2 regions of the Caulobacter sp. AVps16 genome follow, and region 1 is predicted to be linked to the other one. Evidence: predicted binding sites of a transcription regulator. Region 1 holds the regulator's gene; the other holds the start of a gene.
The links. The regulator LexA, encoded in region 1, represses DNA repair genes until DNA is damaged. The targets are predictions, from matches to a motif close to ATGTTCNCNANNTGTTCT.
Positions count from the first base shown of each region.

Region 2: a site for LexA is predicted at 2,285-2,302, ahead of ACW17U_RS01330 (ImuA family protein). Genes of this name have one in related genera too.

Region 1 is NZ_CM178739.1:1,569,162-1,572,877, forward strand. It holds gene mfd (transcription-repair coupling factor) at 1-1,503, shown strand, start outside; gene lexA (transcriptional repressor LexA) at 1,704-2,414, opposite strand; gene lepB (signal peptidase I) at 2,722-3,549, opposite strand; gene ACW17U_RS07665 (lysophospholipid acyltransferase family protein) at 3,613-3,716, opposite strand, start outside.
Region 2 is NZ_CM178739.1:262,821-266,536, reverse strand. It holds gene ACW17U_RS01335 (Y-family DNA polymerase) at 25-1,404, opposite strand; gene ACW17U_RS01330 (ImuA family protein) at 1,493-2,272, opposite strand; gene ACW17U_RS01325 (acetyl-CoA carboxylase family protein) at 2,385-3,716, shown strand, end outside.

The DNA of each region.
Region 1 (3,716 bases):
AAGCAGGTGGCCATCGTCTGCCCGACCACCTTGCTGGCCCGCCAGCACTACAAGACCTTCAAGGACCGCTTCCAGGGCTGGCCGGTCAAGATCACCCGCCTGTCGCGTCTGGTCACCGGCAAGGAAGCCGCCGAGACCCGCGAAGGCCTGGCCAATGGCCAGATGGAGATCGTTGTCGGCACCCATGCGGTGCTCAGCAAGCAGGTCTCGTTCAAGGACCTGGGCCTGGTGATCGTCGACGAGGAGCAGCACTTCGGGGTCAAGCACAAGGAGAAGCTCAAGGAGCTTCGCGCCGATGTGCACATGCTGACCCTGACCGCTACCCCGATCCCGCGCACCTTGCAGATGGCGCTCAGCGGCATTCGCGAAATGTCGATCATCGCCACCCCGCCGGTCGATCGCCTGGCGGTGCGGACCTATATCAGCCCGTTCGATCCGGTGACCCTGCGCGAGGCCCTGCTGCGCGAGAAGTATCGCGGCGGCCAGGCCTATTACGTCGTGCCGCGCATCAAGGACCTGGAGGAGATCGAGAAGTTCCTCCGCACCCAGGTGCCGGAGGTGAAGTACATCGTCGGTCACGGACAGATGGCGGCCACCCAGCTGGAAGACGTGATGACGGCCTTCTATGAGGGCCAGTACGACGTGCTTCTCGCCACGACCATCGTGGAAAGCGGGCTGGACATCCCCTCGGCCAACACCCTGATCGTGCACCGTGCCGACATGTTCGGCCTGGCCCAGCTCTATCAGATCCGCGGCCGGGTCGGCCGGTCCAAGGCGCGGGCCTATGCCTATCTGACCACGCCGAACGAAAAGACCATCACCCTGTCGGCCGAGAAGCGCCTGCAGGTCCTGCAATCCCTCGACAGCCTGGGGGCCGGCTTCCAGCTGGCCAGCCACGATCTGGACCAGCGCGGCGGGGGCAACCTGCTCGGGGACGAGCAGAGCGGCCACATCAAGGAGATCGGGGTCGAGCTCTATCAGCAGATGCTGGAAGATGCCGTCGCCGAACTGCGCCAGCGCCAGGGTGCCGAAGCCCTGCTGGAGGATCGCGGCTGGTCACCCCAGATCAATACCGGCGCGGCCGTGATGATCCCGGACGAGTATGTGCCGGACCTCAATGTGCGCCTGTCGCTCTATCGCCGTCTGTCGGAAGCCGAGAAGTCGGCCGACCGCGAGGCCCTGGCGGCCGAGCTGATCGACCGCTTCGGCCCGTTGCCGCCCGAGACTGACAGCCTGCTCAAGGTTGTCGCCATCAAGGGCCTGTGCCGCGAAGCCAATGTCGCCAAGATCGATGTCGGGCCCAAGGGGGCTGTGGCCAGCTTCCGCAACGATACCTACGCCAACCCGCTGGGGTTGATGCAGTACGTCGCCAAGAACAGCCTGATCTGGAAGGTAAGGCCCGACCAGAAGGTGGTGATCAAGGGCGAATGGGACAGCCCGGCCCAGCGGCTGGATGCGGCGGAGAAGATCCTGGGGCACCTGGCGCGGATCGCGCGGGAGTAGGGCAGGGCGGCGACTTGCCCCCTACGGATCGCTTCGCGATCATCTTCCCCCGGAGGGGGAAGATCGGTAGCGCGGACCTCACCATCTTCCCCCTGCGGGGGAGGAGCGCCGAAGGCGCGGAGGGGGCCAGTGGTCCGGAAACCAAAAAAGGCCGCCCCGACATCGCCGGGACGGCCTCAAATCTCGCCAAGCCTGAAGACCTAGTGGTACCGGCGAATGAGCCCCACCAGTTTGCCCTGAACCTCGACCTGATCAGGTCCGAAGATGCGGGTCTCGTACTTGGGATTGGCCGCCTCCAGGGCGATTGAGCCGCCCTTCTTGCGCAGGCGCTTCAGCGTGGCTTCCTCGCCGACCAGGGCCACGACGATCTCCCCCGAGGTGGCCGTGTCGCCCTTCTTGATGATGACATAGTCGCCGTCGAGAATGCCGGCCTCGATCATCGAGTCGCCCTGCACCTCCAGAACATAGTGCTCCCCGCCGCCGAGCATGGATTCTGGCACTGGCAGTCGATCGCGTTCGTGCTGGATGGCGTCGATGGGCGTGCCAGCGGCGATCTTGCCCAGGATCGGCAATTCGCGGCTGTCATTGGCGGCAGCCGTCGTGGCCCCGGCGGGAGCTGCGGGAACGGAGCCGCCACCCTCCAGCACCTGGGGCTTGAAGGTGCCGCGCCCCTTGGGCGGGGCAGCCGTCGTGGCCTGCTGCGGAAGCTTGACCACTTCCAGCGCCCGGGCCCTGTGAGCCAGGCGGCGGATGAAGCCGCGCTCTTCCAGCGCGGTGATCAGGCGGTGGATGCCGGACTTCGAGGCGAGGTCCAGGGCCTCTTTCATCTCGTCGAAGGACGGTGAAACCCCGCTCTCCTTGATGCGTTCATGGATGAACATCAGCAGCTCGTGCTGCTTGCGCGTGAGCATCTCGACCTCGATGAAGACGCGGAACAAACCGCAAACCTTGCGAATGTTCTCTAGGCGTTCTTCCTTAATGTCAAGTTGACGACCTGGGTCGCGTCGAATGGCCCGTAAGGCGCATCATGGCCCGGGGCGGAATGGAATTTCCCTTTGTCGTCATGGGCTAGGGCCTGAAACATCATTCGCAGCCTGGAACCACGGGCTGGCAGGCTTCTCCCGGCGCGCCGCCAGAAACGGTGAGCCAAAGCGCTCCGAACACCGCAAGGATGCTTTGATTCCGACGCGGATCTCACCGGCCGAACCCTGATTCGACTCAGGCTGAGGGTGACCTGGCAGCCGCCGACAGGTTCTTGAAGGTCCGGCTCCAGCGCGGCCCCTTGGCCGGAGCCCAGGAAAACAGCACGCGCTCGGCCCGCCCCACCAGGTTCTCGGCCGGTACAAAGCCCATGCCCCTTTCGGGGGGCAGATGACCGTCCAGGGCGCTGTCCCAGGCGCAGCGTGCATATCCGCGCGGGGCCGGTCCGGGATCGAACCGGCTGTCGACCGAGTTGTCGCGATTATCGCCCATCATGAAGTAGCAGCCGGCCGGGACCTGATAGACGCCGGTATTGGCGGCCGGTGTCTGCGGTCCCTGGGTGTAGGTCAGATAGGCCCGCCCATTGGGCAGGCGCTCGGCCACTTCCTCGACGACCGTCGGCTGACCGTGATCGTCCTGGACGCGGAGGGCCTGGGCAAAGTGCTCGACAGGCGAACCATTGATCATCAGCACCCCGTTGCGGACCTGGATATGATCGCCGGGCAGGCCGACCAGCCGCTTGATGATGTCGGTGCGGCCGTCGCCAGGCCGCTTGAACACGACGATGTCGCCGCGCTCCGGCTGACGTTCAAACAGGCGTCCCTGTCCGATGGGCGGGCTGAAGGGCAGGGCGTGGCGGCTCCAGCCATAGGCGTATTTCGAGACCAGGATGCGGTCACCGATTTCCAGGGTCGGTTGCATCGATCCTGACGGGATCAAGAAAGGCTGGGCCAGGACGGTCCTGGGGATCATCAGGATCGCCAGGGCCACGGCGAAGAAGCGGGTCCAGTCGATGACCTCGGCCAAGAGTGGTGGCTTGGGGCTCGAATCGGCCTTGTCGTTCATCGCACGCTCCCGGAACTCAAGTGGGATAGGGGAAAGGCCGAGCTTGTCGAAATCGTGGCGCCCTCAGCCCTGAAAGGTGGTCGCCCGTTCCGGGTACTTGGGACTACAGGACTGGTAGATGGCCGCCAGCTTGACCATGTCCTTTTCGTAGTCGCCCGAGGCCATGA
Region 2 (3,716 bases), 1.3 Mb from region 1:
GTCCGGTGGGGGCAAGTGCTCTGGCTACCCAAACAGGCCATGCAACCACCACTTCGGCTCGTCGCCCGTCCCGAACAGGCCCTGGCGAAAGATCCAGAACCGGCCGCCGGCTTCGTCCTCGACCCGGTAATAGTCGCGGATCCTGCCCGGTCCGGTGTCGTCGAAATCGCCGCGCCACCATTCCTGGCCGATGCGTTCGGGACCCTCGGCACGGCGCACGCGGTGCGAGCGGCCGCGCCACTGGAACTGGACCGGGGGATCGTCGGGCAGCTTGGCCATTGCCGTGATCGGCTCGGGCCGCTTGAACAGCCGCACCGGCCGGGGGCGTTCGGGGTCCCAGGTCTGGCCGGAAGGCGCGGCCAGCGGCGCGCGACGGATCACCGAGCGTTCGGGCACATGGCTCTCATACGGATCGGCCCGCCAGACGCGATCCTCGCCCAGCCGGTTGATCAGCCGGTCGACCAGGGGGGCCAGGGTCTCGTCCAGCCCGGCTCCGGCCTCGGCATCGAGCCGGGCCTGAACGGCGCTCAGGGGCTCGACGTCGGCGGCAAAGACCGTGACCACCTCGATGCCGAAGCCGGGATCAATCACGTCCAGCTTGGGGATCATCAGCCGGGTCAGGCGCGCGGCGTCGCGACCCGGCCGCGCCAGCCCCGCCCGCACCGCCATGGCCTTGCCGTCCAGCCGGTGAAAGACCACCTCGAACCGCCGCGCCCCCTGGCCCTCGGCCTCCAGCCGCTGGCAGATCAGGGCCGTGACGTCGCCGACCACCCGGGCCAGATCGTCGGGCGCGCTGATCGGCTCGGCAAAGGCCAGGCGGTCGAACCAGGGACTGGCCGGCCGGCGATAGACCAGGGCCTCGCCCGCCGCCCCCATAGCCTGGTCCAGGCGCAGGGTCAGGTTCAGGCCGAACCGCTTGGCCAGTTGGGCGCGAGGCAGGCCCAGGATCTGCTCGATCCGGAACAGGCCCAGACGCGGCAGCTGGTCGGTGGCGGTGGCGTCGAGGCGCAGGGCCGCCACCGGCAGATCGGCCAGCCGGTCGCGCTGACCGGCCGGCGGCGCGATCTCGCCGGCCTCGCCGAAGCGGGCCCCAAATCGCGCCAGGGCCCAGGCCGCGCCGGGCGTGTCGGCGATCGCCGCCCGGGCCGGCACGCCCCAGCGGGCCAGTCGCGCCAGCAGGTCGGCCATCATCGCCGCCTCGCCGCCCCACAGGTGGTCGGTCCCGGTGATGTCGAGGAACAGGCCGTCCGTACCGTCGAGGGCCACGGCTGGCGAGAACCGCACGCACCAGTCGCTCAGGGCCTCCAGGGCCGCGCGGTCGGCCTCGGGATCGTGGTCGGCGGTGACAAGGTCGGGGGCCAGGGCCATGGCGTCGGCAGCCTTCTGGCCAGGGCGCAGGCCCAGGGCCTCGGCCGTTTCGTCGATGGCGGCGAGGCGGCGGGTGCCGGAGTCCGAGATCAGCAGGGCAAAGGGGCGCGCTGTGGCGATACCCTCACCCGGCCCTGCGCCAGGATTCCGCCGTCGCCAGGTCGTGATCGGCCAGTTGGGACACCAGACGGAAAGGATGCGGGCCATGCTCGGCCTCCGAAGACTCCAGGATCCAGGCACCGGGGCGCCCGCCCCGGCAGCGTTCCAGCTCGACCCGCCAGCGCGGCGGGCCCAGGCCCGGCGTATCCGGCGGCGGCTGGCTGGGCGCGCTGCCGATGCGCCAGCGACTGAAGGAGGACGACCCCGACACCGTCCGCGCCCGCCCTGCGGGACCGCCATAGGGCCGCCGGTGCAGCAGGACGCCGAAACTGCCGCGCTTCTCGCTGGCCAGTTGCAGGCGGCGACCGATCTTCAGCTCCGGTGCCGCCGCCTCGCCGACCGCGGCGGCCACCCCGAGGGTCGAGAGGGCATCCTCCAGCACCGACAGTACCTCGGCATCGTCGCGGGCCCGGACCTGGATCAGCCGGTCGGTGGGAAGGCCAAGCCCCGCCAGGCCCGGGGTGAAAAGATCCGTGCGCCGCATCACCCAGACCACCGCCCCGCTCTTAAGCAACGGCCGGGTCAACAGGGCGGCGAAGGCGGCAGGGGCCGCCGAGGTCTCGTCCTCCAGCCCCGCGCCCATCACCTCGTGCCAGCAGCCCGACGGCAGTCCGCCCGCCGGAAAGCAGCTGTCGATACGGGGATCGCCCAGGGCCAGGACCGGACTCGGAGTCCGAGTCCCTGCTTCCAGAGCAGCGATCCGGCCCTTCAATGCCGCCAGGCGCGCCTCGCGCGGTACGGCCATCACTCCATTCCTTTGTTCCCTTTATGTTCTGATCTTATGGGCTTGGAGAGTCAAGCGGGCCCGGCCATGCTGCGTCAAACGGCCGTATGAAGCCCCTCCAGGAAACGTCTCCATGTCCTTCCAGCGCGTGCTGATCGCCAATCGCGGCGAGATCGCCCTCCGCATCGCCCGCGCCGCTGCCGAGCTGGGGATCGAAAGTGTCGCGGTCCATGCCGGCGACGACGCGGCCAGCCCGCACGTCGCCGCCGCCGACCAGGCCGTCGCCCTGCCCAGCACCGGGGCCCGGGCCTATCTCGACATCGAAGCCATCGTCGCCGCGGCCAGGGGCGCGGGCTGCGACGCCCTGCATCCCGGCTATGGCTTCCTGTCCGAGAACGCCGGACTGGCCCGCGCCTGCGCGGCGGCGGGGATCACCTTCATCGGCCCGGCCCCCGACCAGCTCGAGACCTTCGGCGACAAGGCCGCCGCCCGCGCCCTGGCCCAGAAGCTGGGCGTGCCCCTGATCCCCGGAACCGGCACCCTGGACCTGCCCGCCGCCGAGGCCTTCCTGACCCAGCACGGGGCGATCATGCTGAAGGCGCGGGCCGGCGGCGGCGGACGCGGCATGCGGCTGGTGCTGGATCCCGGCGAGCTGGACGCCGCCTTCGCCGCCTGCGCCCGCGAGGCCATGGCCGCGTTCGGCGATGACGGCCTCTATGCCGAGAAGCTGATCGAGCGCGCCCGCCATATCGAGGTGCAGATCGTCGGTGACGGAACCCGCGTGCTGGCGGTGGGCGACCGCGACTGCTCCCTGCAACGCCGCAACCAGAAGCTGGTCGAGATCGCCCCGGCCCCGAACCTGCCCGCCGCCACCCGGACGGCCATGGCCAGGGCGGCCGAGACCCTGTGCGCCGGCTATCGCGGCCTGGCGACCGTCGAGTTTCTGCTCGACACCGCCACCGGCGACTTCGCCTTCATCGAGACCAATCCCCGCCTGCAGGTCGAGCACACCGTCACCGAGGAGGTCACGGGCCTGGACCTCGTTCGCCTGCAGTTCGACCTGGCGGCGGGGCGGACCCTGGTCGAACTCGACCTGACCACGCCGCCCCTCGCCGTGGGCATCGCGATCCAGGCGCGGATCAATGCCGAGACCCTGGGTGCCGACGGACAGGTCAAGCCCTCGTCCGGAACCCTCACCGCCTATGCCCCTCCGGGCGGTCCGGGGGTGCGGGTGGACGGTGCCGGCGCGGTCGGCCTGGTGGTCGGGGCGACCTATGACAGCCTGCTGGCCAAGGTCATCGCCCGGGGCCGGACCCTGGCCGAAACCGCTGCGCGTCTCGATCGGGCCCTCAGCGAGTTCACGATCACCGGCCTCGCCACCACCGCGCCCCTGATCCGGGCGATCCTGCAAACCCCGGACTGGAAGGACGGAGCGGCAACCACCCGGTTCATCGACGACCACGCC